4 regions of the Terribacillus jepli genome follow, and region 2 is predicted to be linked to each of the others. Evidence: riboswitches for the same ligand, from Rfam matches in the RefSeq annotation. Region 2 holds a riboswitch; each other region holds the start of a gene.
The links. Region 2 has a riboswitch for S-adenosylmethionine ahead of AB1K91_RS09435 (cyclase family protein). Riboswitches for the same ligand answer to the same signal wherever they lie in the genome.
Positions count from the first base shown of each region.

Region 1: another riboswitch for S-adenosylmethionine. It lies ahead of AB1K91_RS16660 (LLM class flavin-dependent oxidoreductase); the one in region 2 lies ahead of AB1K91_RS09435 (cyclase family protein).
Region 3: another riboswitch for S-adenosylmethionine. It lies ahead of metX (homoserine O-acetyltransferase MetX); the one in region 2 lies ahead of AB1K91_RS09435 (cyclase family protein).
Region 4: another riboswitch for S-adenosylmethionine. It lies ahead of ssuE (NADPH-dependent FMN reductase); the one in region 2 lies ahead of AB1K91_RS09435 (cyclase family protein).

Region 1 is NZ_JBFEGH010000017.1:57,792-65,936, reverse strand. It holds gene AB1K91_RS16700 (PTS transporter subunit EIIC) at 1-597, shown strand, start outside; gene AB1K91_RS16695 (DUF2164 family protein) at 605-841, opposite strand; gene AB1K91_RS16690 (YdbC family protein) at 927-1,145, shown strand; gene AB1K91_RS16685 (uracil-DNA glycosylase) at 1,147-1,779, shown strand; gene AB1K91_RS16680 (VOC family protein) at 1,791-2,171, shown strand; gene mreBH (rod-share determining protein MreBH) at 2,267-3,274, opposite strand; gene AB1K91_RS16670 (CAP domain-containing protein) at 3,772-4,593, shown strand; gene AB1K91_RS16665 (DnaJ family domain-containing protein) at 4,666-5,037, shown strand; SAM riboswitch class I at 5,050-5,151, shown strand; gene AB1K91_RS16660 (LLM class flavin-dependent oxidoreductase) at 5,229-6,593, shown strand; gene AB1K91_RS16655 (S66 family peptidase) at 6,612-7,637, opposite strand; gene AB1K91_RS16650 (arsenate reductase/protein-tyrosine-phosphatase family protein) at 7,763-7,930, shown strand; gene AB1K91_RS16645 (hypothetical protein) at 8,058-8,145, shown strand, end outside.
Region 2 is NZ_JBFEGH010000007.1:26,772-34,916, reverse strand. It holds gene AB1K91_RS09455 (cache domain-containing sensor histidine kinase) at 1-926, shown strand, start outside; gene AB1K91_RS09450 (response regulator transcription factor) at 901-1,671, shown strand; gene AB1K91_RS09445 (SGNH/GDSL hydrolase family protein) at 1,698-2,297, shown strand; gene AB1K91_RS09440 (cell wall hydrolase) at 2,414-2,854, shown strand; SAM riboswitch class I at 3,403-3,489, shown strand; gene AB1K91_RS09435 (cyclase family protein) at 3,577-4,314, shown strand; gene AB1K91_RS09430 (hypothetical protein) at 4,562-4,906, shown strand; gene AB1K91_RS09425 (DUF3196 family protein) at 5,048-6,031, shown strand; gene tig (trigger factor) at 6,176-7,465, shown strand; gene clpX (ATP-dependent protease ATP-binding subunit ClpX) at 7,850-8,145, shown strand, end outside.
Region 3 is NZ_JBFEGH010000002.1:175,670-183,814, forward strand. It holds gene acsA (acetate--CoA ligase) at 1-753, opposite strand, end outside; gene AB1K91_RS03260 (ABC transporter ATP-binding protein) at 713-1,465, opposite strand; gene AB1K91_RS03265 (ABC transporter permease) at 1,482-2,258, opposite strand; gene AB1K91_RS03270 (aliphatic sulfonate ABC transporter substrate-binding protein) at 2,265-3,266, opposite strand; gene AB1K91_RS03275 (PLP-dependent aspartate aminotransferase family protein) at 3,259-5,049, opposite strand; SAM riboswitch class I at 5,121-5,230, opposite strand; gene metX (homoserine O-acetyltransferase MetX) at 5,229-6,299, opposite strand; SAM riboswitch class I at 6,375-6,487, opposite strand; gene AB1K91_RS03285 (ammonium transporter) at 7,139-8,145, shown strand, end outside.
Region 4 is NZ_JBFEGH010000021.1:15,211-23,355, reverse strand. It holds gene AB1K91_RS18180 (cell division protein FtsQ/DivIB) at 1-300, opposite strand, end outside; gene AB1K91_RS18175 (acyl-CoA dehydrogenase family protein) at 709-1,896, opposite strand; gene AB1K91_RS18170 (LLM class flavin-dependent oxidoreductase) at 1,901-3,292, opposite strand; gene AB1K91_RS18165 (MFS transporter) at 3,311-4,576, opposite strand; gene ssuE (NADPH-dependent FMN reductase) at 4,589-5,140, opposite strand; SAM riboswitch class I at 5,231-5,337, opposite strand; gene spoVE (stage V sporulation protein E) at 5,494-6,597, opposite strand; gene murD (UDP-N-acetylmuramoyl-L-alanine--D-glutamate ligase) at 6,669-8,021, opposite strand; gene mraY (phospho-N-acetylmuramoyl-pentapeptide-transferase) at 8,021-8,145, opposite strand, start outside.

The DNA.
Region 1 (8,145 bases), on a different contig from region 2:
GTTATTACAGGCATTACCGAGCCTGTTGAATTCACATTCTTGTTTACCTCACCATTACTGTACTTCATCCATTCCTTCTATACAGGATTAGCTGGTGCAGTACTATACGTTTTGCATATCAGGCATGGTTTTTCTTGGGGAGCTGGACTGATAGATTACATCGTGAACTTGGGGTTGAGCAATGGAGGACTACTTATCCTGCCGGTGGGTATCGTTTTCTTTTTGTTGTATTATTTCACTTTTTATTATGTCATCAAAAAACGTCAAGTAGCAATAATTGGACAAATAGAGGATAAGGTGTATGAGGCGGCAGCGGGAGAGGAAGAAAAGGATCTTGAGCTTTCCCATAACAATCATAGATATATGGCACAGAAGCTGATTGAAAATCTTGGCGGTAAACAGAACATACTCATCAACGATAATTGCATGACGCGGCTGCGACTCGAAATAAAAGACATGGATCAAGTGAATCAATCTAAAATCAAGCAAATGGGTGTACACGGAATTGTGGAAGTCGATCAGCATAACCTGCAAATCATCATAGGATCGCAGGCATCGACTGTGAAAAAAGAAATGGATGATTTATTGGAGGATTGAGGAGCGCTCAACGCTCCCTCACCTGTATCCCGAATAGATCCTCGATCTTCTCATTCATAAACTGATAAGATGCTTCAATCCCAGCATTATAAAAAATGGGACCTAATTCCTCGACGATGAAATCGAGCAGCAGACCTGCGGCCAGGTCGCCTAGCTGCTCGTCTTTTTCTTGTTCAAAATAATTCTGCAGGGAACGGACCATTTCAGTGCGCTGGCTTTCGCTCAATTTAATTGACTGTTGCATAGGTTTCCCCTCCAATGGAATATTTCGTTTCATTATAACAAATAATTCTGCTAGACTTTAGAAAAGGGAAAAGGTGGGAGCAATGATGGCTGAATTATCTTATGAGATTGTGAAGGAACTGGGAGTGATTTCTGTATCACCGAAGGGGTGGCAGAAGGAGCTGAACATGATCAGCTGGAATGGACGCGAGCCGAAGTATGATATCAGGGACTGGGCGCCAGATCACGAAAAGATGGGTAAAGGAATCACCCTCTCAGCAGAAGAAGTCAGTGCATTGCGCGATCTATTGCAGGAGCTTGACTGATATGCTGCCTGATGAGTTGGTTCAGCTAGCCAAAGAAAGGATGGCTCCATACCCTTGTGAAGGTTTCCTGCCTGGTAGAGGACCGAAGCATCCGGTTCTTTTCTTTGTTGGTGAAGCACCGGGTGAAACGGAAATACATAGTCTGGTCCCATTCAGCGGACGAGCTGGCAAGGAGCTGGACTTGTTTTTGGAGCGTGCTGGAGTCGATCGATCAGAAGTATTCATCTCTAGCTCCGTAAGAAGCAGACCGTATCAATATAAGACAAAGCAGATCCGCGGGGAGACTGTTACGAAGAAATACAATCGGACACCTACTAAGGCCGAGGTACTCGCGCATGCGCCCGTACTCGATTATGAAATCTCGCATGCAAAGCCGGATATCCTTGTCACATTAGGAAGAATTGGCTGGGAAAGGGTAACTGGTTCGAAGGAGAGAATCACAGAGGTTGCCGGCAAGCTGATAGAACAACCGATTCAGCAATTAAAAAGCTTAGAGGAGGATTCTTTCATTTTTTCCGAGAATATATATCGTATATTCCCGACATACCATCCTGCGTCGGTATTTTACAATCCAGGGTTGCGGCCGGTAATCGAGGAACATGCATATAAGATTCGCGAACTTTTGCATAGATAAGGAGAGGAATCATGGAGAAAATCAAGGGAAAAGTGGTTGGATTTGAGCTGAACAGTCAAGACCCTGCCAAGGCGGCCAGTTTTTACGCCAATGTTTTCGGCTGGGAGATAGGGGAGCCGAATTGGGGCTATCAAGAGGTGAAGGCTGATGGAGGAATCGGAGGGGGAATAAGTAAGGGACCGCATGATTTTCCGCATGGAACCAGGATCCAGATTGAAGTGGAGGATTTGGATAAAGCGATCCAAGCTGCCAAAGAGGAAGGAGCAGTGGTCGTTCGCGAAAAAATGGACTTTGAATCATTCCATCTTGCTTATTTGGTTGACCCGGTCGGAGTTGGCATTGGATTGGTGCAGTATAGCTCCAAAGACCAGAAACTGCGGCCGAAGCGATAAAGCCTTGCGTGAGGAAAAGGCACCTCTTCTAAGCGGTCTTCTCCGCTTTTCCATAAAAAAACAGGCGTATCAGCTGACTGATACGCCTTTCTTTATTATTTTGCTGCTTTTTGTAGTTTGGTGATCATTTGCAAGGCGCGGCCTGTACCGATTGCAACAGATTCCAATGGGTTCGGAGCCAAGTGCACGGGAACGGAAATCTCAGAAGCAAGCCATTGCTGCATACCTTTTAGCAATGCGCCGCCGCCTGTCAAAATGACACCATGGTCGACGATATCCCCGCTGAGTTCCGGTGGGCAGTCTTCCAATGTCATGCGGATGGTTTCCAGGATTTGTTCCAATGATTCCTTAAGGGCAACCTGTACTTCTTTCGATGAAATGCCGATCGTTTTAGGCAGTCCTGTCACCATATCGCGGCCGCGGACATCCATCATCAGTTCATCATGTTCGATCAAAGCATGGCCTATTTCCATCTTGATTTGCTCTGCCGTTCTTTCCCCGATCAAAATGTTGTAGTGCTTGCGGATGTATTGAACAATTTCTTCATCCATGGAATCCCCGCCGATTCGCACGGAACGGCAGGAAACAACGCCGCCGAATGAGATGATGCCGACTTCGCTTGTACCGCCGCCGATGTCGACGATCACATTTGCCACCGGCTCGTCTACTGGCAAGTCTGCCCCGATCGCTGCAGCGATGGGTTCTTCGATCAAATGAACATTTTTTGCACCATACGATTTGACTGCATTATGTATAGCGCGTCTTTCAACGGAAGTACTGCCAGAAGGCGTACAGACAACAATAGTAGGCTTGCGAAGGGAAGCGCCCATCACTTTGCTTACTTTTTTCAATATTTCTTTCAATAATTGAGCTGTTACATCATAGTCAGCGATTACACCATCTTTCAATGGACGGATCGGTACGATATTCTGAGGAGTCTTACCGACCATTTCTTTTGCTTCAGCTCCAACCGCCACAACATTTTTTGTTTCCAAATCGATCGCTACAACGGAAGGTTCATTCAATACGATTCCTTTTTGTTTTGTATACACAAGTATATTTGCAGTGCCAAGGTCTATTCCGATTTCAGGATTAGCAAACATTATATTTCCTCCAATGATGACATATTTCTATTATATTCATTCTCACCCGTTTATTTATTTATGGGGGTAGATACGTCAAAGTACCAAAAAACTTCTAAATTCGACATAGTTCATTTTATCACCTGGTATAGAGGTGTTAAAGAGATACCTTTATCCTAATTTGGCAGATTAAACTAATAAGTTTAGGAAGAAAGAATTATAGGAAGAGAGAGTACTAAGTCAATTTACAGATAGATTACAAATAATGAGGGATTGTTACAAAAACTAGGAAGGAAAAAAGGTGTCAATCCTAATTTATAACCAATAAATAGAAAGATGACTGTTTATTACTAGTTTCAGAGCAGGAGGAGCGGGTATGATTTCGCGTAATATCCAACTTTTTGCTGGATTGTTCAGGGATGAGTGCCAATTGGAAAATCCAGGCTGCAATATTACACAAAAACCCATGCTATGATGTTGCTGCAACAGAAAACACACATCTCGAAAGGAGCAACATCATGTTCAAGAAAGTATTAGTAACAACACTATCTACAGCTATCCTAGCAGGTGGCGCTTTGGCAGGAACAGCTAATGCTGCACCAGCACAACCAACTAAAGAAGAAGCTCAAGTGCATGTAGCACAAGTAGTGAAAAGCGGATCTTTCTCTTCTATCGAAGATTTAAATAAATGGGTGAATGACTATCTATCAGCTTATAACATTAACATTAATGTTGATAGCTTGCTAGCGAAGTATAATAAGCAACAGCCTGCTCAACAAGAGAAAGCACAAACTCAAGCACCTAAGCAAGAAGAAGCAAAAGCACCTGCTTCTAATAAAAAAGAGCAAAAAGAAGAAAAAGCTGATGAGCAAGCAACTGAACAAAAAGCACAAGCTCCAGCACAAAAACAAGAAACTGCTTCTGACAGCAAACAAACAGAAGACAAGCAAGCTACTGAAGGCCTGAGTGCATTCGAACAACAAGTAGTGGACTTGACTAACAAAGAGCGTGAAAAAGCTGGTCTCAAGCCGTTGAAAGCAGACGCCGAACTAAGCAAAGTAGCACGTGCAAAATCCCAGGATATGGCGGACAAAGGCTACTTCGATCATAACAGCCCGACTTACGGTTCTCCGTTCGACATGATGAAATCTTTCGGAATCTCTTATAAAACTGCTGGTGAAAACATCGCCCAAGGTCAAAAGACTCCAGAAGAAGTCGTGGAAGCTTGGATGAACAGCCAAGGTCACCGTGAAAACATCCTAAACCCTGATTACACAAACATCGGTGTAGGTTATGTAGAAAACGGTAACTATTGGACACAGCAATTCATTGGTAAATAATTCAGATTATTGTATAATGAAAAGCAACCGATTGTGAATCGGTTGCTTTTTTTGCATTTTTGGAGGGATTGTATGGATCTGATTTCGCTGCTTGCGGAAGAAAGGATAAAAAAGGCGGAAGAAAGTGGAGAATTCCGCAACCTTCCTGGTACAGGAAAACCTTTGGTACTGGAGGATTTATCCGGTGTACCAGAGGATATGCGGATGAGCTATAAGGTTCTGAAGAATGCCGGCTATATCCCACCTGAAATGGAGCTGCAAAAAGAAATTGTAGCACTGCGCGATTTACTGCGTGCTTGTACGGATGATTCGGAGCGAGCGGATTATCGGAAACGGATCAGCGAAAAGGAGATTCAATACGAAGCATTGCTTCAGAAACTCAAGAGAAATTCGCCAAGTGCACTGAATCAATACCGGGAACGGATTGAAAACAAACTAACATAATCACATAGTATTTTCTTATCACGAGAGGTGGAGGGACTGGCCCTTGGAAGCCTCGGCAACAGGCAGGGATGCACTGTGCCAATTCCAGCAGACGACAAGTCTGACAGATAAGAGGAGCTTTTACCTTGGATAAGGAGCCTCTTCTGTAAAACGGAAGAGGCTTTTTTACATATGCAGAGGAGTGGAGAATGATGACGAAACAAATTATCTTGCAAGCATTTGATATGACATCCGCTATGCACAATGCCCATGGTTTATGGAAGCATCCGGAGAACAGACGGCATCGGGAATACAAGTCGCTGGACTACTGGGTCGAGCTTGCGCGTCTTTTGGAAAAAGGAAAGTTCGATGCAGTGTTTTTTGCTGATGTGCTTGGTGTTTATGATGTTTATGGAGGGGATGAAAAGGCAGCATTGCGTGACGGGGTCCAAGTGCCGCTGAATGATCCAGCTTTTGCTATCCCGGCTATGGCAGCGGTGACAGAGCATCTTTCCTTCGCTGTCACAGTCAGTACATCGTACGAGCAGCCATTCCATAATGCACGAAAATTCTCTACGCTCGACCATTTGACCAAGGGTCGTGTCGCTTGGAATATCGTTACATCTTACTTGCCGAATGCGGCCCGGAATTTCGGGCTGGAGAAAATGGTCAAGCATGATGAACGTTACAGAATAGCCGAGGAATTCCTGGAGGTTTCCTATAAATTGCTTGAAGATAGCTGGGAAGAGGATGCGGTTGTGTCGGATCCGGCAAGAGGTGTGCTCGTGGACCCGGAAAAGGTACATCGTATCAAGCACAAGGGCAAATACTTCTCAGTCGAAGGACCGCATGTCAGTGAACCGTCACCGCAGCGCACGCCAGTGCTTTACCAAGCCGGTACTTCTGAAAAAGGACGGGAATTCGCAGCCAGGCATGCTGAATGTGTATTCGTTGGCGGACCTACACCAGAAAAGATCAATTACTATATCGAGGATATCAAAACGCGGGCAGAAGCGTATGGCAGAAGCCGTGCTGAAATCAAAGCATTCACTTTCCTGAATGTGGTCGTTGCCGAAACGGAAGAGAAAGCGCAGGCGAAATATGAGGAAATCAAGAAATATTGGAGTGCAGATGCAGCCAAAGCCCAGTATGGCGGATCGACTGGTTATGACTTAGCTTCCTATGAAAATGAAGATGAATTGTTCACATACAAGCATACAGAACAAGGGCAATCGCGGGCTGCGTATTTGACAAAGGATGCTGCTAAGCCCTTCACTGTCAAAGAAATACAGGAGAAATTCAGCAAGCCGGCTGAGATGGATATCATCGTCGGGAGTCCTGAACAGGTGGCTGACAAGATAGAAGATCTCTTTGTGCGAAGCGGGGTCGATGGCTTCAATTTGACGCATTACATTACGCCGAAGGACTTGGTAGACTTTGTTGAATTAGTCGTGCCAATCCTGCAGAAGCGAGGATTATACAAAAAGGAGTATGCAGAAGGAACATTCCGGGAGAAATTATATGGACATCCGCATCTTACCGGGGCGCATCCGGCGAAACAAGGAAAGAGGAGCTGAAGCATCAGCTCCTTTTTTCTATTCCAGATAAGTCAAAATGCCATTGCCTTCTTGATAAGAGACTGTTGCCAAAGCGCCATTGATCATCGTTAACTGCGGCGGCATATGTCCAATATCTGTATCATAAATGATCGGCAATCCGATTTCATCGGCGAATTCATGGATCATTTGCTCCACGGTGTAATCTTCTGAAGGTGTGCTCCGGGCGGGTCTGCCGAATAATACACCGCTTGCCCGATCGAACCAGCTGTGTTCTTTCAGATGCCAAAGGTTTCGGTACGCTTCGGCTGATGCCCAATCAGCCCATTCCAGATAGATGATCGTATTTTCTTCAAATGTTTCACGCCATTTCTGAATAGGTGCGTATTTTGTTCCAGCGATGACGGTCAGCGTATTCAGACAGCCGCCGATCAATCGGCCGGTAAAAGAGACCGGTTGGCCTGTGGTGGATTTCCATTGCGTTTTACTGTCCAGATCAAATCCTGCTGCATCGTCCTGTGCGAATAGCTTATCCCAAGAGGACTGGTACATAGGCGAGGAGTACTGGACAAAGTTTTTACGAGACGGCGCTGATAAAACCTTATGCCATTGCTTTGTCGTTTCATCGAGTGCTTCCATATGCAAATCGAAGAAATTGGTCGCATGGGCAGTGGCGATGGTTGTTTGCAGGGTATAACTGCAGAGAAGTGTACTTGTATCGGAATAACCAATCAGCCATTTTGGTTTATTTGAAGCTAGTTTGTCCCAATCGAGCTTTGCTAATACTTGGACAAGCAGTTCTCCGCCCCATGGCGGCATGATGGCATCAATTCCGGGGTCGGTAAGGTAGCTCATCAGTTCGGTTGCCCGGTTTTCAGCGCAGCTGCTTCTGGCGGCTTTTTGAGTCCAGACGGTATCCCCTATGATCACATGTTGTCCCAGCTTCTCCAGCTGATCTTTAGCTTTATGTATTCGGGAATGGAGGGAAGCTGGGACTCCGCTGGATGGTGCTGTGATGGCAAAGGTGGAGTTGGGTGTGAGAGCAGTTGGAAAGATGGTCGACATCAGTATCATCCTTTCTTTTCCATATTATAGCATTGGTGTTCTGCTGTTTGAACAGATGTTCTGCGGGGAATGGAATAGCAGATATCCACACATATTCGCATTTATAAAACGAGGGAGTTGAGTGAATGATAAACGTGTTGTTTATTTGTTTAGGCAACATCTGCCGCTCGCCGGTGGCTGAGACGATTTTAGGCAAACGGATAGAGGGAGCAGGATTATCCGGGCTTTCGACTCCGCCGGAACCGGTCATTGGCTCGAGGGAAAAAGAAAAAGTTACATCCTTCTGCCGGTGAGCTTCTGGCAAAAGGGCATTCCAATAGTTGAGAAACTAGCGAAGCAAGTGCAGACTGCTGGATGCAGGGTGTGCGGAATTGTACGAGGCAATATAAAACAACAGATACGGTGGAAGGAGCCGGTTTGATGAAAAGTAAGTTCACGTTAGGTTTAACGATTGGTGCTACTGTCGGCGGCTTAATTTCGTTATGTGATGCACAGACAAGGGAGCACG
Region 2 (8,145 bases):
TGACCTTGGTACAAAGAACCGTATTGAGCATCTATCTTCTATTATTTGTGGTGTTATTGTTTCTGGGTATCCGTTTTATCAAAGGAATCACCAATCCGATCGAAGCATTGAATAGAAAGATGAAAAGAGTGCAAAAAGGAGGAGTCAAGGACTTCAAGGAAGAGAGTCATATCTTGTTTTCTGAAGACGAAGCAGGCCAAATGCATGAAAACTTCAATAAAATGATGAACCAGATCCTATCGCTGATTGAAGAGAACTATAAGAAGCAGTTAGTGATCAAAGATGCTGAATTCAAAACACTCCAAGCACAAATCAATCCTCATTTCCTCTATAACACATTGGAATCCATCAATTGGTCGGCAAAACTTGGCAAGGTACAGGAAACCTCACGTATGACTACGTCACTCGGTTTTATTTTACGTTCCTCCCTGGAAACGAAGGACGCCCTGATTCCGCTTGCGGAAGAACTGGAAATAGTGAAGCATTATATCACGATCCAATCTTACCGTTTTCAGGAACGATTGAGCTTTCTTATCGATATCCCTGATCATCTTCTTTCCTGCAAGGTGCCCAAATTCAGCTTGCAGCCTTTGGTGGAAAATGCGATTAAGTATGGGGTGCAGGAGATTGTCGGAATGTGCACGATAAGCATCGAGGCGGTGCAGGATGGAAAAAACACGATCATCTCGGTGATTGATGACGGACCAGGGATGGAACAGGAATTCATCAATAAATTATCAAGCGGGAATTATCGGCCAAAAGGCACGGGCTTGGGGATTCGGAATATCGATAATCGATTGAAAATATTATTCGGTCCGGCATACGGCATTCGAGTGATAAGTGAACCAGCAGCTGGAACGAAGGTAATGCTGATGATTCCTTTTGAAGGAGGGACTGATATTGTTCAAAGTTCTGCTGGTAGATGATGAGCCGATGCTGCTTGAGGGAATATCTTCTATCGTGGAATGGGAGCAGCAAGGAACCGTCTTGCATGGCATTGCCGAAAATGGGCTCGAAGCCTTGGAATTCATCAAGAAGCATGCGCCTGACATCGTCATTACAGACATTACCATGCCCGGGCTGGATGGGATGGGTTTGATTGAACAAGGGAGAAAAGTCTCTCCGCTAATCAAATGGATACTTCTATCTGGCTACAATGAATTCGAATATGCACAAAAGGCAATGCGATTCGGAGTGAAGCATTATCTGCTCAAACCATCAAGTGAAGAAGACATTCATGAAGCGTTATCGGAAGTAGTACAAGAACTGGCGGAAGAAAATAAACAACAAGCCAATATGGCAGCCGACCAGACGGGCGAAATGACTAACTACTCGTCTGTTGTTAATAAGATGATTGCTGCGATAAAGGATAATATTGAAAATCCAAGCTTGTCTTTGCAATGGATTGCAAGTGAAGTGTTATATATGAACACCGATTACTTAGGAAAATTATTCAAAAAGGAAGTCGGGGAGAAATTTTCTGCTTATGTGGTGAAACGTAAGATTGATAAAGCAGTGGAAATCATCGGTAAACAGAAAGATATCAAGGTTTTTGAACTAGCTGAAAAATTAGGATACGGAAATAACCCGCAATATTTCAGTAATATTTTCAAGAAACAAACAGGGTGCAGCCCGACGGAATGGATAAAAGAACAGGTGAGAAGGCAGTGAAACAATTAATAATGGGGGGACTCTAGATGCGTGAAAAATGGGTTTTTATCGGAGACAGCATCACGGAATGCGGAAGATTCGAGGATCATCGGGATATCGGTGACGGTTATGTGAAAATGATTGAAGATGAATTTGCTCAGAGAAAAGAAGTGGAAATTATAAATAAGGGAGTGGGAGGCAACCGTGTCACCGATTTGGCCGATAGGTGGGAAGAAGATGTGCTTTCGATAGCTCCTGACTTAGTGTCGATTTCCATCGGAATCAATGACGTGTGGCGGCAATTGGATCAGCCGCAGATGCAGCAGGTTTATCCGGATGCCTTCAGGGAAATCTATGATAAGCTCCTGTTCGAAACAAAACGAACCAAAGCTGCGCTCTTCCTCATGGAACCGACAATCATAGAAGAAAATAAAGATTCAAAAGGAAATCAGATGCTGATTCCTTATGTAGAGATCGTCCGGGAACTAGCTGACAAGTATGATGCGATACTCGTGCAAACTCATACAGCTTTTTTGCAAACGACGAAAACGAATCTGACAACGGATGGTGTACATATGACCAACGACGGCAATCGCTTGATGGCTGACACCTGGCTGGAAGCGTATTTTACTGCTAATGGGAAGTGACTTTTCCATGGAGTATGAAGGTAGGGATTGGTGAATGTAACTGACATAAGTCTAAGCCCTTCAATAATATACTAACAACAAGGGGAGCTTTTTCATACTGTGAGTGGGGTGATCATATGGCGAGAGTCCGATACAATAGTTCAGATGTTGACTTGATGGCAAGAATGATGCGGGCGGAAGCTGAAGGGGAAGGGCAGCTTGGAATGCTGTTTGTAGGGAATGTCATTGTAAACCGTGCTGTAGCGGACTGTTTGGATTTTGCAGATCTGAGAACGATCGATGATGTCATCTTTCATGTACAGGGCGGGAATTACTCCTTTGAGGCTGTTCAAAAAGGAAATGTTTTTTATCAACGAGCACGTGAACAGGAAAGAAGATTGGCAGAAAGGAATTTGAAATTTTGGAGACAACAACCTGCTTCGTACGCACTTTGGTATTTTAATCCGTATGCACCATGCCCTCCGACATGGTATGGCCAGCCTTTTTCAGGTCAGTTTAAGGATCATTGCTTTTATGAGCCGCAGGCTGGCACGTGTGACAGTGTTTATATGGGGTAAAGCCTTGTATAAAATAAAGGTGTGTATAAGCATCTTGCCGCTAAAAGCAGGATGCTTATTTTACGTGATTGGAAAAACATGCAGCGTGATTTTTGAATGAGTTATATTGCGATAGAACTTAATCTCTTTTTTGTTACTGTATACTGGATGATTAAAATGAAAGGGTTTTTCTATGCATTATTTCAAACTTGAGCGCATTTCGTTGACTCTATTAGTTGTGTTCATATTAGGTTTTATCGCATTGATTGTTTTTCCATTATTAATATCGAGCACCCCTTTAGCTGGAGATCTAATTGCAAAAATAGGTATGACCATAATGGTAATAATTGGTTTCCTATAATAGGATTTTTTACAGCTTTTTTTGCCTATGAAACCAGCAGTAAAGTTGTTCTAGCTTTATCGCATGTCACTTTGGCTCTGCTTTATTATTTCATAGGATTCTGGGCGCTAGTATTCGTTTACGCGGCATTTGCTAATGCACCTTAAGGGGGAACAATTGGGTTGACCAATCATATTACTTAGAATAATATAGAATTTAACAGAATATTCTCTTATCCAGAGAGGCGGAGGGACTGGCCCTATGAAGCTTCAGCAACAGACTGTATGTACTGTGCTAATTCCAGACTAGATAAGAATCGGACTACATAAAAGTAGCGAACCCCTTCTTATTTAGAAGAGGTTTTTTTGCGTTCTTCCAAACTATTTATTTGAGGTGATCGTTTATGTCAAACGAGTTAAGCAAAGCATTGGAAGTATTGAGAGAGAAAAAATGGGTGGATCTTACCCATACCTTCGGGCCGGATTCGCCGTATTTCTCAGCTTTTTCCCCGGCGAAGTTCGAAACATTGTTCTCCCATGATGACGGCTTCTTCGCCCAGAGCTTTACCTTCCCGGGGCAATACGGAACACATCTGGATGCCCCGATCCACTTTGTGCGGGATACAAGGTATTTGGAAGAGCTCGAGTTAAAAGAATTGGTACTGCCGCTCGTCGTGATTGATAAATCAAACGAAGCGGCTGCCAATCATGATTACGCACTGTCTGTGGCAGATATCCTTGCTTTCGAGGAGGAACACGGCAAAATCGAGCCAGGTACATTTGTGGCATTGCGGACTGACTGGAGCAAGCGCTGGCCAAATCAAGAGCAGATGGATAACAAAGACGACGATGGTAACAGCCATTCCCCAGGCTGGTCATTGGAAGGACTGAAGTTCCTATATGAAGAGCGGCATATCAAGGCGGTAGGGCACGAGACGTTTGATACGGATGCAGCAGTCGATTTCCAAAAGAACGGCGCTTTGGTTGGCGAGTATTATGTGCTGGAGCGGGATTCTTATCAAGTGGAATTGCTGACTAATCTGGATCAGCTGCCAGCTAAAGGAGCTTTCATCTTTAATATCGTACCGAAAGCGGGAAAAGCGTCAGGATTTCCGGTCCGTTCCTTTGCCGTCCTTCCATGAAGCAGGGGAGCCAGATGAGTGAGCTTATTCATGGTGTGTTTTGGGAGACAAGGCGACCAATCAATAAGAGTGGCGGAATTATGGCTCGGCAATAAGGGTACCAGGATGTTGGGTGACAGATGTATAACTTGTAAAATGAGATACCGAAAATCGGGCTTCAACGACTAAATGTAAGTTTTCTGTATATTATGGGGAGAATATGCATTCTCGCTCTCGGGACATGCTACACTTTTCTTGGAGGTGGCCTATGTATTTAGATGAGACGAAACGTTATCGATTCATTGGATCTATTCCTTTCGGGAAATATTTCATGGTTCGAATCTATGATTTGGAGCTGCAGGAGGAATATACGTTATCCGATAGGCTACTCAGCCAGTATACGGATAAGCCGTTGAAGGAATTTTATCTTCAGATCAAGCGGGATATCTACGCATTGAATCACGAAGAAAAAACGCTGACATCGGAAATGGGCGATATGCAGCAGCGGCTGCTTGATTTTTTGGATGAAGAAGATGAAGAAGAATTGGCTCCTAGCATGGAAAACGTCATTCCTTTCAGAAGGCGGGGACCTGAGGATATGCCAAAAAAGTAGCGGGGACTTTATTGAGGCTGTGAATAGACGGATTCACAGCTTTTTTCCATCTAAAAGTTTGCATTCTGCGTTTTCTTTGTTAAATTTAAGGGTATAGCTGTTACCAGGTCTCTAACTGAAAATCTAATAAGGATGTTGCCGATGGATAAAGAGAATAATGTAGTCCTGTTCCCGGGTTTGAAGACACGGCTGGAGCAGGAAGGGATGAAGGAGCTCCAGGAGAAGAATTATACGGACGCGATAGATAAGTTTGAGCAGCTTTTGGATTATGGCTATCGTCAGCCGGAAATTTTGACTGGGCGGCTGATCTGCCTGATGGAGCTGGGCAGGCATGAAGAGGCAGAAGAGATGTCTTTGCAGCTGCTTGCAGCCAAAGATAAGGATTATTTGCAATACTTACATATTCATTTGACTTTGCTGTTCCAGCTTGGGCGCTATGAAGAAGTGGTGGAAATGCTGGATGAGGTGTATGCGCGGGAGAAGATTCCGACGCCGCTTAAAACATCATTCGACCAGTTGCAGAAAGTAAGCCGTAAAATGGCGGAAGATAAGAGTCAGACGACAGCCGATCAACTTATACATAATTTCGACAAAGCTAGAAAGAATCAAGATGCTGCCCTGCAATGGCAGCTCATCCAGAAATGCCATTCGCTGGATGTCAGTCCGCATGTGCAAAAGATGGAGGCTTTCCTGATGGACGAGGAAGCCGACCCAGTCGTGCAGACAGCCGTACTGGAATGGCTCATCAAACAGGAAATCGAATTTCCTGTAACCATACATAAAATGAAGGAAACAGTGACTGTAATTCCGGAGAATCTGGCGCTGGTGGAAAAATCGGAAGGGATGGAACAGGTTCTGGGACATTTGCATCTGCTCGAGCAACAGAATCCATCACTTTACGACCTGGTGTATAAGCTATTGTACCGATACATGTATGTAAGATATCCAATGACGCCCACAGTGGAAGAAGCAGCTGTACTGGCAGCTGCCCTGCAGAAGCTGGCAAGCAGTTATCTGCAAATCGAACAGCCGGCTGTCACCGAGGAAGAAGCTCAGAAAATCGCCTCGATGATGGAGGAAATCATCACATTTGAAGCAAAATTTCTGACTGTTGCCGAGGAATGACAGAGTTCGCATTGTAAGTGTTGAAAGCGACTATGAATATGTTATAATGAGATGGTTGTAAACCAGTACTAGTTAATAACTTCTTTTATGCTAGAATTGAGAACGATTAACAGGTAAGAAACGATAGATGTTGGAGGGAATATTATGTCAGCAAAATTCGAAAGAACAGAAGGCAAGAACGAGGGTATCTTAACAATCACCCTATCTCCTGAGGAATTGGATGCAGCGCTTGACAAAGCGTTTCAAAAAGTAGTGAAACAAGTTCAGGTACCAGGTTTCCGTAAAGGAAGAGTACCACGCAAAATCTTCGAACAACGCTTTGGTGTAGAATCCTTATACCAAGATGCGATTGATATCGTTCTTCCAGAAGCTTACATGAACGCTGTTGAAGAAACTGGCATCGAGCCTGTTGCACAACCGGATGTAGATCTTGAGCAGATCGAACAAGGAAAAGAGCTAATCTTCAAAGCTACCGTAACTGTCAAGCCTGAAGTAGAGCTTGGTGACTATAAAGGTCTTGAAGTAGAAGCAGAAGATACAACAGTAACCGACGAAGATGTAGAGAATGAAATCGAAGCACTTCGCAACAGACAAGCTGAATTGGTTGTCAAAGAAGAAGGTACTGTAGAAGAAGGCGACACAGTCGTAATCGATTTCGAAGGTTTCACTGATGGTGAAGCATTCGAAGGCGGTAAAGCAGAGAACCATTCTTTGGAAATCGGTTCCGGCAGCTTCATCCCTGGATTCGAAGAACAGCTAGTAGGTAAAGAATCCGGCAGTGAGTCCGACATCAGCGTAACATTCCCTGAAGAATATCATGCTGCTGAACTTGCTGGTAAAGAAGCAGTCTTCAAAGTGAAAATCCATGAAATCAAAGCGAAGGAACTTCCAGAGCTTGATGATGAATTCGCAAAAGACGTAGACGAAGAAGTAGAATCTTTGGATGCGCTTCGTGAAAAAACGAAAAACCGTCTGCAAGAAGAAAAAACAAATGCAGCGGAAAACAACAAACGCGAGCAGCTGATCAACCTTGCTACAGACAACGCGAAAGTGGATGTTCCAGAGGCAATGGTAGATACAGAGCTTGATCGCATGGTTCGTGAATTCGAACAGCGCCTGCAAATGCAAGGTATGACACTTGAAATGTACCAGCAGTTCTCCGGTCAGGACGAGGCTGCACTTCGCGAACAAATGAAAGAAGATGCTGGCAAACGCGTGAAAACAAACCTTACACTTGAAGCGATCGCGAAAGCGGAAAACGTGGAAGTGACTGATGAGGACGTTAACGCAGAGCTTGAAAAAATGGCTGAAATGTACCAAACAGACAAAGAACAATTGACTGCTATGCTTGGCGGCAACACTGACGCTATCAAAGATGATTTGAAGTTCCAAAAAGCAATCGATGTTTTGGTGGATAACAGCAAAACTGCATAAGACATAATAGAAAAACAAGGCAGCAATCACTGTGCCTTGTTTTTCTAAAAAATAAACGTATTTTCCTCCCTTTGGATTTACGTGCATGAACGGCTTTTTCGTTTACATATACTACATACATATGATTTGACTTTTTTTAAAAAAACTCCATAATAAAACGTACCTCTTTTTCGTATGTGCAGGATTTGCCAATTTGGCGGAAGCAGAAATCTTCCCTGGCAGGGTTTACCTGCGGTCATTTGGCTAATACTGATGGAAAAAGTGTTTTGCTTTTTAATACTGCTGTTATCTGATATGATTGGCTAAAGGAAGGCTGGGCGCATCCAGAATGTGTTTGATCTTTCGAGATATCATATATAGATATTACATTCGAGGGGTGAAATGATGTTTAAATTTAATGAAGAAAAAGGGCAGCTTAAATGCTCTTTCTGCGGCAAAAGCCAAGACCAAGTACGTAAATTAGTAGCCGGACCAGGCGTCTATATATGCGATGAGTGCATCGATTTGTGCACGGAGATCGTGGAAGAGGAACTTGGAAACGAAGAAGAAGTAGAATTCAAGGAAATTCCAAAGCCACAGGAAATCCGTGACATCTTGAACGACTATGTCATCGGACAGGATAAAGCGAAGAAAAACCTTGCGGTAGCGGTATATAACCACTATAAACGTATCAATTCCAG
Region 3 (8,145 bases), on a different contig from region 2:
TCCTGTGACCCAGCCTGGATGGGAGGTGCACCAATATACATCATCATCTTGGACATCCAGCACCCATTTGCCTGACACAGCATGATGGATCAACGAACGATGGACATGGAAGACGCCCTTGGGCTTCCCGGTCGAGCCGCTTGTGTAATGGATGAGCAGGCCGTCTTCTTTGTCGACCCATTCCACGTCTCCTGAAGTGGACGAATCTGGCTGCGCTGCATTTATATCTTCTATTAATAGGATCTTCTGCAAGGAAGGGATATCCTTTGCCGGTACCCGCTTGATCAAATCCTGATCTGTGATAAGCAAGGTGCCACCGCAATCATTGATACGATCCCGTACCGCATCTTCCATGAACGCTTCGAACAGCGGACCCGCAATGGCACCAACCCGGATCGTAGCCAAGATGGCAACATAGCATTCGGGATTCTTCGGAAGAAAGATGAAGACGCGGTCTCCTTTGGTTACACCATGTGAGCGAAGAACTTTTGCATAGTGTTCGATTTTTTGCTGCAGTTCCCCAAATGTCAGACTGGATTCCAGCACCCCATCTTTCACATAATGCAGTGCAGTCTTTGCGCCATGACCTTCTGCCACATGACGATCGACAGCTTCATAGGAAGCATTGCATTTACCGTCTTTTCTGTCGAGCAGTTCCTCTTCAAGCGCTTTCCAGTCGTGACTATTCACTGCCTCCTGATAGCTTGGCAGATTATGCTTTCTGTCCGATTTTGGTGACAAGGCTGTAGTCATAAGTCTGTTCCTTCCCTTCCAGTAAATCTAGTATGTCTTCTTTCCATTTGCCAAGAGCTGCGCTACCGCGGGAGCGCGGTCTTGTTAATGCTATTTTCAAATCCTTTGCCAATGTGGATGGCCTTCCTTGCAAAAGTAAGACACGATCGCTTAAATACAAGGCTTCATCGATATCATGCGTTACAAGGATGATCGTCGTGCCGAATTCCTCCCAAATCTTCAAAAGGAGTTCCTGCAGCTGCATCTTTGTAAATGCATCCAATGCACTGAATGGTTCATCGAGCAGCAGGATATCAGGTTCCGTGACAAGTGCACGGGCGATGGCAGCCCGCTGCGCCATCCCTCCGGAAAGCTCACGAGGATATAGTTTTTCCGCCTCCTTCAGGCCGACCAGATCCAAATAACGGCGAGCTTTTCCTTCATTGGCTTTCCGATCGCCCTTCAAGCCGAAAGTGGCATTGGCTAACACCGTTTTCCATGGCAAGAGCCGCGGCTCCTGAAAGATAAACCCAACACGCTGGTCGGAGGCTATGGTGATATTTCCTTCATAATCCGGATCAAGACCAGCCAGTGCCCGCAGTACTGTACTTTTGCCGCAGCCGCTTGTACCGAGCAGGCTGACGATTTCCCCCTTCCCGACCGAGAAATTCACTTGCTGCAAGACTTGCTTTTCCCCGAAGCGCCTCCCCAGCTGATCCACTTGTAATGTCATGCTGATTCCTCCCTCGTCATTTCGCTAATGCTGTATCCTGCCAATGAAGCGATCGTTTTTGGATGATTTTCAACACCCAATCCGTCAATTTACCAAGCAGGGCAAACAAGAAGATGCTGGCGATGATCACATCGGGAGCGTATGTGTTCTGCCCTAAAATAAGCAGATAACCGAGCCCTTGACTGGCACCCATGATTTCCGCCGCCACAACGAACATCCAGCCCAGACCAAGACCGCTCCGCAAACCGGTCAGGAATGAAGGCAATGATGCTGGAAGGATGATCCTTCTTACAAGCGCTACACCGTCCAGTCCATACATCCTGCCTACTTCAATCAGTTTACGATCCACGCCGCGGATACCATCGACGATATTCAAGTAAACCGGGAAGAATACGCCGACTGCGATCAATGTTACTTTCGATGTTTCACCGATTCCCATCCAGAGGATGAATAAAGGCACCCATGCCAGCGATGGGATCGAACGGAATGCTTGGATCAGCGGATCGAAAAATCGCTCTGCAAGTTCGGAATAGCCCACAAGTGTCCCCAATAGGATAGCTGCGGCCGTCCCGATGATGAAACCGATGAATAGTCGGTAAACCGTAAGCAATACGTGATCCTGCAAGGTACCGTCCTGCAAATACGTAATGATCGTTGACAGAATGGCACTAGGCGCAGGGAGCTGATAGGCAGGAATGACTCCTGCCCTGCTCAAGATCTCCCATGCTGCCAGCAATATGATCGGCAGCAAAGAACCGAGCAGTACAGGATGTGTCCGCAGTTTCTTCCACATAAAGCATCATTCCTCTCCAAGTTCTTCTGCAAATTTCGGTTCGATATAACCATCAACCGTCTCCGCTACATCTTTGTTGCCTTTCCATAAATTCGCTTTCTCCAGAACAGCGCCTGACTGGTTCAGAATCTCCCGCTGGGTATCGCCTGGTACAGATTCTGAAAAATCATTGCGTTCCAGCTGTTTTGCTGCTACTTCCTGGCTGATATTTGCCTCTTTGGCAACGATTTCTGCTGTCTCTTCCGGATTTTCTTCGATCCATGCTCTTGCTTTGTCATAAAGTTTCAAGACTTCCTGCACTGCTTCAGGATGGTTTTCAGCGAATTCTTCCCGAACATTCAGGAAATTATATGTGTTGAAATCCTCGTTCCGATAGAATAATTGCGTGTCATTTTCCAACTCCAGCTTTGCCATGTGGGGATCAAGACCTGCCCATGCATCCACATCACCGGAAAGCAGGGCGCTCGCTCCATCGGCATGCTGCAAGTTGACGATTTCGACATCTTGTTCATCCAGACTAGCTTCCTGCAGGGTACGCTGGAGGAAGATATATGGATCAGTACCGACAGTAGCGGCTACTTTCTTTCCTTTCAGATCCGCAGGGTCTTTGATGTCGCTATCCTTTGTCGTAACAAGCGCCGTCCATTCAGGCTTCGATGCCAAGTACACACCTTTGATCGGGTTGCCATTCGCCTTGGCAAGCAAGGCAGCGCTTCCTGCTGTGGAACCAAAGTCCACGCTGTTACTATTGAGGAATTCGAGGGCCTTGTTACTTCCTTGGCTGAGTGTCCAAGTGACTTCAATGTCTTGATCCTTGAACGCTTCTTCTGCCCACCCTTTATTTTTTATCACCAAACTGGCCGGAGAATAGTAGGCGTAATCCAAGCGAATCTGTTTCAAATCGCCCGAAGCACTGCTTGAGTTCCCGCAAGCTGCCAGAAAAACGATGACGAAAACACTGAGTAAAGCCAGTAAACTTCTTTTATCTATGAGGGGAATCTTATTCATCAACTGCTACTCCTTTATCATCCAGTTCACATGCATAGGTGCTGATCGTTCCGCGCAGTCGCTGTGCTTCTTTATAGGTGCAGCGGTTATGGACAACCTCCAATCCCGCTTCACGCGCAATTGCAGCTGCTTCTTCAGAAACGACACCTTCCTGCAGCCAGAATATTTCCGGACGAATCTCTGCTGCTTCCTTGGCCAGCTCTACTGCCGCTTCCGGACTGCGGAAAATCTGAGCGATATCGATTTTCCCTGGTACGCTTCTCAGGTCCGGATAAGCTTTTTCTCCTAGAACAGTTGTTTCAGCAGGGTTTACTGGTATGATCTTGTATCCGAGCCGTTGCATCTTCCGGGCCAATCGGTTGCTTGGACGCTGCTCTTTACTGCTCAGTCCCACTACTGCAATTGTCTTTTGACGGCCTTCAGCATCCGTTGCACTGCCAAGCACTTCCCGGATGACAGCTTCATCATTGATGACGATTTTTCGGGATTCGGAACGGATTCCAGTAGCCTTCTCCAATGCACGATCCAAGTCGTGGATGAGATCATCGACTGATTCGATTCCAACAGACAACCGGACCAATTCCTCTTTTACTCCGGTAGCAGCCAATCCTTCGGCATCCAATTGAAGATGTGTAGTGGATGCAGGATGGATGATCAATGATTTGGCATCACCGACATTGGCAACATGCGACCAAAGCGCAACGTTATTGATCAAAGCGGCACCAGCTTCCCTTCCGCCTTTGATACCAAAGTTGACAATGGAACCAGCACCGAATGGAAGCACCCTTTTTCCGATTTCATGGGAAGGATGGCTGCTGAGTCCCGGATAAGCAACCCAATCGACTGCTGGATGCTTTTCAAGATAATTTGCCAATTTTTCTGCATTTTGTACGTGGCGTTCCACGCGCAAATGCAATGTCTCCAAACCTTGGATGAGCTGCCATGCATTGAATGGGCTAAGTGCAGCACCCAGATCGCGTAGTAATTGAACACGCAGTTTCGTGCTGAAAGCAAGTGTACCGAAATCGAATGCATAGCGGATACCGTTGTAGCTTGGATCAGGTTCAGTAAAAGTCGGAAATTTCGGTGAATTCCAATCGAATCGACCCCCGTCAACAATCAATCCTCCTATGGAAGTACCGTGACCGCCGATCCACTTTGTCGCACTATGGACGACAATATCCGCACCAAGTGTTATTGGCTTGCTTAAAATTGGTGTAGCGAACGTACTGTCGACAATGAGCGGAATTCCTGCATCATGCGCCACCTCTGCCACCGCTTCCACATCGAGCACATGCAGACTCGGATTTCCGATGATTTCCGCGAAAACAGCTTTGGTTTTATCTGTGATTGCCGCACGGAATGCTTCCGGATCAGTTGGATCGACGAATTTAACAGTGATTCCGTACCGCGGCAGCGTTGTCTGAAAGAGGTTATACGTTCCGCCATACAAGTTGGCTGCTGCTACGATTTCATCGCCAGCGCTTGCCAAGTTCAGGATACTGTAGCTGATAGCTGCCATTCCGGATGCAACGCCGACTGCTGCGACACCATCTTCCAGCAATGCAATCCGTTTTTCCAAAACATCCACGGTAGGGTTGCCGATTCGGGAATAGATATTTCCTGGCTCATCAAGTGCGAATAGACGCTCTGCATGATCTGTATCATGGAATAAGTAAGAAGTCGTCTGGTAAAGTGGCACCGCTCTTGAACCTGTAGTCGGATCTGGTGCTTGCCCGCCATGCAATGCTAATGTTTCTGCTTTGTATACTTGATTTGTCATTTTGTCATTCCTCCAGTTTATATAATGAAAAAAGCAGCTTCCGGTAAGAAGCTGCTGCATATGCACAAAACTCCTTATCTCCCAAACTTTCTGTTTGCTGGATGTAGCACCTTAAAAGCCATTGCCGCTTACAGGTTGCCGGGTTTCATCGGGCCAGTCCCTCCACCTCTCTTGATAAGTCAATATGAAATTTTCATTGGCTGCTCGAGTACATCGCGGATGTGGTGTCCCCACTTCTCAAACTCCAGCAGAAAACCATCATGTCCATAGATTGTATCCACATCCACATGCCGGGCACTTGGCACTGCCGCTGCAAAACCCTTTATCTCTTCCGGCGGGAACAGCAGATCTCTCGAAAATCCGAATGTCAGCACAATTGCCTTTATTTTTTGGGCAGCTGCCTGCCACCCGCCTCTTTCCCTGCCGATATCGTGACTGTTCATCGCTTGTAATAAGGTCATATAGCAATTGGCATCAAAGCGATTAACGAGTTTTTCCCCTTGATAATTCAAGTACGACTCCACCTCATAAGCTGCATCATCTCTTCCGGAGGCAGCTCGGCGGAAACGTTCATTATATTGATGATCGGAACGGTAAGTAAGCATCCCTACCATCCGCGCCAGGCCGAGACCAGCTGCAGGTAATCTGTCTGCAGTATAGTATCCATCGTTCCAGTTTGGATCGGACGTAATGGCTGTCTTAGCCAAATGATTATACGCAATCGCATAATCACTCACAAAGGGGGTCGCTGCGAGCGGAATCAGCACATCCATAAAATCAGGATACATAACACCCCATTCCATAACTTGCATTCCTCCCAATGATCCGCCGATCACCGCCTTTAAATGAGAGATTCCTAGTTTCTCCAATGCCAGACGTTGAACCGAAACCATGTCCCGGATCGTTATTTCCGGAAAAGCTGCTGCATACGTGTCTCCTGAAACTGGATTCACCGACACTGCACTCGTTGTCCCATTGCATCCACCCAGTACATTGAATGTCATGACTTGGTATCGGCCGGTGTCGATGTAACCGTCCTGCTGCAGCAACCCATTCCACCATCCAGGTGCTGTATCAGTTCCGATTGCAAACTGATCTCCTGTCAATGCATGACAGACAAGCACCGTTTCTCGTGAGGCGGGTCCGCTTCTTTCATAGGTCACCTCGACATTTGATAAGATATCACCTGATTCAAGCTCGACATCCCCGATGAGAAGTTTGCCGGTTTGGTATGACAGTTGTAAATCCATGTTCCGTACGCTTCCTCCCCTCAATAAAAAAGGCCACCCTGAGAGGACAGGGTGGCAATATGTACCGACTTGTCTCTCTCATCTCTAAAGTGCTTTACGCACTTTCAGGAATTAGCACCTTAAAAGCATTGCTGCTTGCAGGTTGCCGGGCATCATCGGGCCAGTCCCTCCGCCTCTCTTGATAAGAGCTTGCTATTGATTTGTTAACAGGATTGTAGCATGGGTTCCATATATGAGTCAACGATAAATTCTGAAATTTCTATCAAGATATTTTATCCTTAGAAATTTGGACGCCCCGCATCAGCTAATGCCAATGCGGGGCTAAAATGTAACTTTTCTATTGTGAGTAGAGGATACCTAATACATCCTCCTGCCGCGGTACTTGTTCCACATGGTAGTTTTCACTTATACGATGCAATCCCTACCTCTATTGCATCCTCACGGCTCCTAGGCCGTTCCAGTCTGAATAAGTACTTCTAATTAAAACTATAGCAGAATGCCAATGACCTTCGATAAAGTTACTCAAACATCGAGGACGTTAACTATCTTATCACCCTTTACAGTTATTGTCAAACTTCCGATGTAGCACTTCTCCGCAGCTATTTAACTATTCCCGCTATAAAATGGTGCAAACCACCCCAAAATTCCCATCTTTCTAAAACTCAGTCCCATTTTAGTAACGCTTTATAACAAATAAATTGAAAACACTTACACTTTTTGGTCAGAAATATTCACGTAAGATAACCTGACAACTTTGTTACATTTTTTTGTCTGGCACTTATAATGAAAAAAGATTTAAATTTTCAAACAATAAAGAAAACACACAGGGGGTAGAGAAAATGGATATGACTAATACGGTATTCATGTTTGTCGCAACCGTCTTGGTATGGTTGATGACACCAGCACTCGCACTCTTCTACGGCGGGTTGGTAAGAAGTAAAAATGTGCTGAGCACAGCAATGCACAGTTTCACAACTATGGCGATTGTGTCGATCATCTGGATCATCGTCGGCTTTTCGCTTGCGTTCTCACCAGGTAATGGAATTATTGGCGGATTGGATTTCTTCGGACTGAATAATGTCGGGTTCGAACCGAATGAAGGACACACCATTCCATTCAATTTATTCATGATGTTCCAAATGACATTCGCAATCCTGACAACTGCCATCGTGTCTGGTGCTTATGCAGAACGTATTCGTTTTCCTGCATTCATTCTATTTACAGTTCTTTGGGTCCTCATCGTCTATTCCCCGCTTGCACACTGGGTTTGGGGCGGCGGCTGGATTGCGGAAATGGGCGCACTTGATTTTGCAGGAGGAAACGTTGTCCACATTTCCTCCGGTCTTGCCGGATTGGTCGTTGCGATTGTCATCGGCAAACGTAAAAATGCCGGCACCACTGCACCTCATAACTTGATTTTCACCTTGATCGGCGGCGCGCTGCTTTGGTTCGGCTGGTTTGGATTCAATGTCGGCAGTGAACTTGCTTTCGATGATGTCGCAATGTATGCCTTTATCAACACGAATACCGCTGCTGCTGCTGGTGTACTTGGCTGGATGATCATCGAATGGATGATCAACAAAAAACCCACACTGCTGGGAGCTGTATCCGGTGCGATTGCCGGCCTTGTCGCCATCACTCCTGCTGCTGGTTTCGTCTCCCCGCTTGCCAGCATTCCGATCGGCTTGATTGGCGGCATCGTCTGCTTCTGGGGCGTCGGCTGGCTAAAGCAGAGGCTAGGGTATGATGATGCACTCGATGCCTTTGGCTTACACGCAGTAGGCGGAACATGGGGCGGTATCGCAACTGGCTTGTTCGCAAGCGACTCCATAAACGCAATTGTCGA
Region 4 (8,145 bases), on a different contig from region 2:
CTCGACTTCCTCATTCTCTTCTATTCGCTTGATTGCTTCATCCTTGTCAATCCGCCACATATTATCCGAAGTCGTCAAGCCGCTGCTTTGGATAATCGTCTCTTCCGGAAGGAAATCATTCCCTTTTACTTCCAAACGATGAATATTGCTAAGCGGTGATTGCAAGTAGACAATGATGGAGATAAGTACAAAGAAGATAGACAAGTAGAATATCAGCCGTCTATTCGCCTTCTTTTTCCTTGCTTGTTTTAATTTCGGAATACGGTCCTCGATGGAAACAATTTTCTTTTTTTCGCTCATTTCCTCTTCTTCCTATGCTGTACAGTCAAAAACTGCTTGTATTGTAATTATAAAATTATAACACATTCGTATAATGGAAAAAGTCTGTACCCAATAATTTGTAAACAAATCCCCTTCAAAAAAGGTGTCTTTACCTAATTACATAAAAAGTTGCCAATCTCCTTCTTCAATGGTCAAGAAATAAAACTTCATCCATCTACTATCGTTTGCCTCTGTTTCTATCAATTATAATTTTCTCTTCTGCCTTTCTCCCCTATTCTATCATGACATTCGTTTCTGCGAGCTCCGTTTTGTCGGTCAAGCCTTGTTTTTTTCTCGTGGTAAATATAGCCACAGCCACTATTAAGCCCCTTCTTTAATCGCGTATATGACAGAACATGGCAGAGTAAAGAAAAAAGAAACCTCGAATCAGGAGGTTTCTTCCCACAAATCATCCGATATTCCTACAATCTGCTTTGCCAGAATGTCACGGGCTAAATTGTTGGAAGGACCCATTACAATACCCGCTCTGGCATCACGGTAAAACCTTTCCAGCTTACCAATTTTATAACCGTACCCACCGGTAATGTCCATTGCGATTTGTGCAATCTCATTTACCATTTCCGAAGCATGAATCTTGAATGACAGTAAATCCTGCTGGGTGGCAGGATGAAGCTTATCCAAACCGCGGTCGAGCTGCTGATCAATTTCAATACGAAGCTGATTCAACCAGGCAGTGAGGCTTTTATGCCGAATCACGGCTTTGGCAAGCAAAGCTCGTATAACCTGGTAATCACCAAGGCTCTTACCAATATCTCGGTGATGATTACGCTTGCAGTACGTTGTGATTTCTTCTACTATTCCTCCAGCCAGTCCTGTCCAAACAGAACCCAACCCGAGCAAATAAGCAATACTCCCTTCTACAATGGACCTGCCAGCCCCCTCGGCCCCGAGCAAATTTTCCTTTGGCACCTGCACGCTGCTCAATGTCAGCGATGAGCTATGATTTCCTTTTACACCGAGGGCATCCCAGCTTCCCCAGCTTAAACCAGGATCGGACCCTTCAATGATGAAGTAACTCAAATCATCAGCTGATACGTTATCTGGAGTCCCGGTTTGGATAATATAAAAATCAGCATAACCGCTGCTGGTCGTAAATGATTTTTCCAGATTCAGCTCATATCCATCTTGTGTTCGTTTCGCTTTGCTTGTATTTATCCAGTACCTGCCACCGGAGGCCCTTTCGCTTGTGGAGGTTGTGCCAAACCAGCCATCTTGTACAGGTATCAGCCACTTCTCGTACTGTTCCTCTGTGCCGAATCGGTAAATGGCATCGGCTGCTTCTACGTGCATGGTATAAACAAGACCGGTGGATGGACAATGTGATGCAATTTTCTCCACTATAACGGAAAATGCTTCGTAGCCTGCAGCAAGACCTCCAAGGTCTTGCGGTAGCAAAATACCATTCAGCCCTTTTGCTGCAAGCGCCCGCATATTCGCTTTCGGAAAAACACTTTCTCTATCAGTTTGATCTGCAGAAGGAGCAATTGTTTGTTCAATTACTTCATCAATCAGTGAATGAATGGACGCTAATTGTTGTGTATGTTTATTATCCATGACGTTATACCGTTTGCTTTCCTTGTTCCTGAACTACTCTACCAATCTGTCGTGCTGGATGGTGTCCGGGCAGTCTGCTGCTTCCGCTTAAATTCTCACGCAGCGTATTACCTTCATATTTCTCCCTGATTCTGCCCCGTTCCTGTAGAATCGGTACTACATGATCAGCTAGATCTTTAAATGTTCCAGGAGTCACTGCGTAGGCAATATTGAAGCCATCTACGCCGGTCTGTTCCACCCAGTCCTCCATCATATCCGCAACTTGCTCCGGTGTTCCGGCAACTACGGGTCCCATTCCGCCGACACCTACAAACTCGGCCACTTCACGGACAGTCCATTTTTTATTCGGATCAATTTTCGTGAATATCTCCACTGCCGAGTGAATCGCTTCATTCTCGACAAAACGAAGCTCCTCGTCCGGATCGTATTCAGAAAAATCAATGCCGGTCCAGCCTCCGAGCAACACTAGACCTCCTTCATAGCTTGCATGCCTTCGATAGTCAGCCAATTTCTCCCGCGCCGCTTTCTCTGTCTCCGCTACAATCGGTGTAAAAAGACTCATCACTTTTATTTCCTCTGGATCACGCCCTTGACGTTTCGTCTCTTCACGAAGTTTATCAACATAGCTCTTTGTCACGGTGATCGTTGGCGTACTGATAAAGACACATTCCGCATGCTTAGCTGCAAATGTACGTCCTTTCAATGATGAACCTGCTTGGAATAATACCGGTGTCCGCTGCGGCGATGGCTCAGACAAATGGGCTCCGGGCACACTGTAATATGTGCCCTTGTGATGAATATCATGTACCTTATCAGGATCAGTGTACACTTTTCGTTTCGTATCACGAACGACGGCATCCTCTTCCCAGCTGCCTTCCCATAGCTTATAGCACACCTCCACATATTCCTCTGCAATGTTGTAGCGCTCGTCATGCCTGATTTGAGTATCCAGACCAAGATTTTTTGCCGCACTTTCCAAATAGGAAGTGACAATATTCCAGCCGACCCTGCCTTTTGTTAAGTGGTCCAATGTGGTTACCCGTCGTGCAAAGCTGTACGGATGCTCATAGGTGACAGATGCCGTGATCCCAAACCCTAAATGCTTTGTGACTTGCGCCATCGCCGGCACGACAAGCAGCGGGTCATTGACCGGCACCTGGGCAGCCTGGCGGACTGCTCCATCACGTGAGTTTTGGTGGACATCATATGTGCCCAGTACATCAGCCAAAAATAATGCATCAAAATGACCGCGCTCCAATATTTGCGCAAGTTCCGTCCAATAATCCAAGTCCTTGTAGCGATGCGCTTGATCTTCAGGGTGTGTCCACACCCCAGGTGATTGATGTCCAACGCAATTCATATCAAATGCATTCAGGTAAATCCGTTTGTTTGTCATTTGGTAATCCCCCTTTGGTTATCTGACGGCAAGCTCTTCCATCGCATGTATTTGCGCTCTTGCAGCAGGAGCTAGAAATGGCGTCAACAGAAAACTAAGCGCATAAAGAATTGCAAATCCCCACACAACACCGATAATGCCCATGTAATTGTTCAGTATCCCGACAAGCACCGGCCCAAGGAATTGACTGGCTCCGGCTCCTAAATTAAGTACTGAAATCGCTGCTCCGCGATTGGCAGGGGCAAGTGTCGGCAGGATGGCCGACAGCGGGACAAAGGCTGCAATGGCTGCACCGAAAAGAATAGCGTTCAGTATAAGCAGTGGGATGTTTGCTCCGAAGGCTACCGGAATGTAGTAGTAAAGCAGCGAACAGACAGCAGCTCCCACACAGCCGTACCAGCGGACTACCTTGACCCAGCCGATCCGATCGCCGAGCATTCCGAATAAGACCCCGGTCGCCATATTGCTGACTGACTGAATAGCCCAAAGCTGCAGCCATTGACTCGTTGAAATATCTAAGAAACTAGTGAAAAAGCCCGGCATGACAACAACAAAACCATACCATCCAGCAGTATTGATTGTCCGAAGCAGACCGCCGGCAGCAACCCGAGGACTTTCCCAAAGGATCGTGATCCCCTTCAAGGCTTCAGCCCATTTATTTTCTTTAAGCTGATCCTGAATTCTAAGCCCTTGCCGATCTTTGTCATCCACCAATACAACACCTAGAATTCCCCCAAGAATAATCCAGATAAGGGAACTCCACAGTGTTGCCATCTCTCCGATGAATGGAAGCAGGATACTTGGATAATAGGAACCAAGAAATCCTATTCCGCCAGCGAACATAAAGAAAAACCAGCCCATTGCCGTTGCTAGCTTTTGCTTCTCGGTACGATAGGCAATCCATACGATAAAAGCAAAGGCAAACAGCGGATAGCCAATACCACGCAGACCATACATGAGCACCATCATCGAAAAGTTTTCTAAATAAAGACCAAGATACAGAAAACCGATTTCGAAAACCACCCATGTTACCAGCCCAATCAGCATTGTCTTGCGCGGTCCGATGACCTCCCCAAGTACACCGGCAAGCCAAGAAGCGAATGTAAGTACAATGCCGTAAGCACTGAACATAATTGCCGACTGATTGGTCGTAAAGCCAATGTCAACTACATACTTAGACAGAAAAGCCTGTTCGATGCCATCACCGGTCATGAAGATAAGGATTGCAAGCAACCCGCCGATTACTTGAATCGGTATACCAAACAGCATTTTCTTTGACCCCATCGCCCTGCCACCTCACTTCACTGCGCTGGCGGCAAGGTTACGGCGGATCACATCTACAAGCTGATTTGTCTGCGTTTTGATTCTGTCAGCTGTTTCCTTATCTGCAATCGGCTGCTCTGGGTTGTCTTTGTTGATATGGTGGTCACATACATATACTCCTTGGAGTGGCTCCCCTTTTAAATTGGCGATGAGCGGTTTAAACGCATAATCTATCGCAAGCAAATGTGCCGAGCTGCCGCCTGTCATGATTGGAAGTACCGGTATGGTTTTAAACGCCTCCTGAGGAAGTAAATCGAGTAAAGCCTTCAATATGCCGCTGTACGATGCTTTATATACCGGTGAAGCGATGATCAATCCTTTCGCGTTCTTCACAGACAGGCCAGCCTCCACGATTTGCGGACTATCAAACCTTGCATAAAGCAAATCTTCCGGAGCAAAATCAATCACCCGGATCTCCTTGACTGTATAACCCTGCTCTTTGGCAAGTTTCCCCGCATAAGCTGCTGCCAGCTGCGATCGTGAGTGTTTGGACGGACTTCCTGATAGAATGATAATGTCTGTCATTTTGTCTTTTCTCCTTTTTTTGTAGTAGAGTGACTAAACGAAAAAAGCTCTCTTTTCCGAAGAAAAGAGAGCTTGATATTATCGTCCGCACTCTTATCTTCCAAGAATTTAATCTTGCTGGATTTAGCACCTTTCTGACATTGTCAGAGGTTGCTGAAGCTTCATCGGGCCAGTCCCTCGGCTTCTCTTGATAAGAACTGTATGAAATTGTTTTTAATGATACGCGCACCACCTTAAAAAGTCAATGGTAATTGCGCGAATTTTTTAATATATTGCATTTTTTCATTTCGTCCGATGCTCAAAGGTTAAATCTGCACTACGCCATCCTATTTTCCTGTTGCCCATACTAACTTTTAAAGTTTACTATATCTGCTGACATTCAATAGTATTCCGACGGAACTCAAAGTAAGTGTAAGCGACGATCCCCCATAGCTCAAGAACGGCAGCGTAATGCCGGTGACCGGAATCAAGCCGATTACGACACTGATATTGATCATGCATTGAATTGCAATCATTCCAGTGATGCCCAATGCCAGCAAGCTGCTGAAACCATCAGGGGCCCGGAGTGCAACTTGGATGCCACGCCATAAAAACAGCAGGAAAAGCAGCATGACGCCAGCACCACCTATGAAGCCGAGCTCCTCTGCTAAAATGGCAAAAATGAAATCCGTCTGCGGCTCCGGCAGATAGAAAAATTTCTGCAGGCTGTTCCCTAGACCGAGCCCCATCAGCCCTCCTGGACCGATTGCATAAAGGGATTGGATGATTTGAAAGCCTTCGCCCAAAGGGTCTTCCCACGGATCCAAAAAAGCGGTAATGCGCTGAATACGGTATGGTGCTGACAAAATCAGTGCTGCAAAAGCAGCTAAACCTATAATACCCAAACCGACAAAGTGGGAGATCCTGGCTCCGCTGACCAGAATCATCACCATGCATGTAAGCACAAGCACGACACCAGTTCCTAGATCCGGCTGGAGCATGATCATTCCGAATGCCGTAAATACGAGCAAGAGTGATGGCAGGAAGCCTTCTTTCAAGGAGGTTATATATTTCTGTTTAGCCGACAGATAGACCGCCAAATAGATGATCAATCCCAGCTTGGTGAATTCAGAAGGCTGGATACTGAACGCGCCTATCCCGATCCAGCTCCGTGCACCGCCGCGAACCATTCCGATACCGGGGATCAGGACGGCGATAAGTAAAATGAAACAAATCAGGAGAAGTACCTTTGCATATCTCCGCCAATTTTCATAATGCACCCTGGAAATGACCAACATCGCTCCGATCCCCACTCCGGCAAACAACAGCTGCCGTTTGGCAAAAAAGAAGCTATCGTCGAATTTATATTCCGCCCATATTGCAGAAGCACTGTATACCATGATGATACCGATTGTCAGCAAGCCCCCGATGGAAGAGAGCAATAGCCAGTCCGTCTTCGGAAGATTAGATTTACGCAAAGAAAAACCCCATTTCCTTGGATTGGAATTGGGGGTCCGCATGCAGCGAAGCGGCTGAGCAGGACAAGCCCCTACTCTAATGTATGCACCGCTTCCACAAACATGTCTCCTCTTTCTTCGAATGTCCGATACTGATCCCAGCTTGCACATGCCGGAGACAGCAAAATGACATCGCCGCTTTCGGAAATGCGATAGGCGATGGATGCTGCCTCTTTGACATCCTTGGCATGCTCGATAAGCTCGATACCAGCCATATAGGCAGTTTCCCGCAGTTTCTCAGCTGTTTCACCGAACACGATCAGCGCCTTTACATGTTCCATGAATGGAACGAGTGTTTCAAATGTATTGCCGCGATCCAAGCCGCCTGCAAGCAGGATGGTGGGCTGATCGAATGAAGATAATGCTTTGGATGTTGCAAGGATATTGGTGGCCTTGGAATCATTATAGAAGGCTCGGCCATTGATATGTTTAATATACTGCAGACGATGTTCAACGCCTGAGAATGTCTTCAATACGCGCTGGATGCCTTCATTGGTCGCCCCTGCCAGCTTGGCAGCTGCAACAGCAGCGAGTATGTTTTCCAGCTGGTGGCCGCCGACAAGGAGTATGTCCTTGATTGCCGCTACCGGCTCATCTTTGAAATACACATGTGATTCATCATACCATGCTCCGTTGTCCAGCTTTCGTGCACCGGAAAAAGGAACAAGCGTCGCTTGTGCCTCATTGACTATCTCGCGCAGCCGTTCATCTTCCGCGTTATAGACAAGATAATCGCTCTTATCCTGATTACGGAAGATATTCGCTTTCGCCTGCTCATAGTTTTCAAGGGAATGGTGATAATCCAAATGTGCTTCGAAGATATTCAGCATCACACTGATGTGCGGCCTAAACTGATCTATGCCTTGGAGCTGGAACGATGAAAGTTCCAAAACAAGCCGGTCGTCTTCCGTTGTCTTATTGGCAACCTCAGATGCGGCCGTTCCAATGTTACCTGCGACATACGTACTCACCTGGCTTTCCTGGAGCATCTCATAAGCAAGTGTCGTCGTAGTCGTTTTTCCATTTGAACCGGTAATGCCGATCAATGTGCCTTTATGGAGCAAACCGGCCAGTTCCACTTCCGTCAGCACAGGGATATCCCTCTCCATGGCTGCTTGCACGATCACATTTTCATAGCGGATGCCTGGATTTTTGATCAAGACATCCATACCATCCAGAAGTTCCACTTCTTGCGGCCCAAGCTTCACTTCGGCACCTTTTTGTTCCAATATTCGGATCAGCTCTTCCTGGTTGGATGCATTCAAATCACTTACACGTACATTACGCCCGTGGGCGAGCAATGTACTCGCAGCAGCAAATCCGCTTTTAGCTAAGCCGAGTACAAGCACATGCTGATATGGGAATGCGGTTTCGAAATCAGGCATCATAATCCCACCTTCATGTAAACGCCGATGACAGCGAATAATAGTCCCACAGCCCAGAATGTCGTGACGACACGCCATTCAGACCAACCGGACAACTCATAATGGTGGTGAAGCGGACTCATCT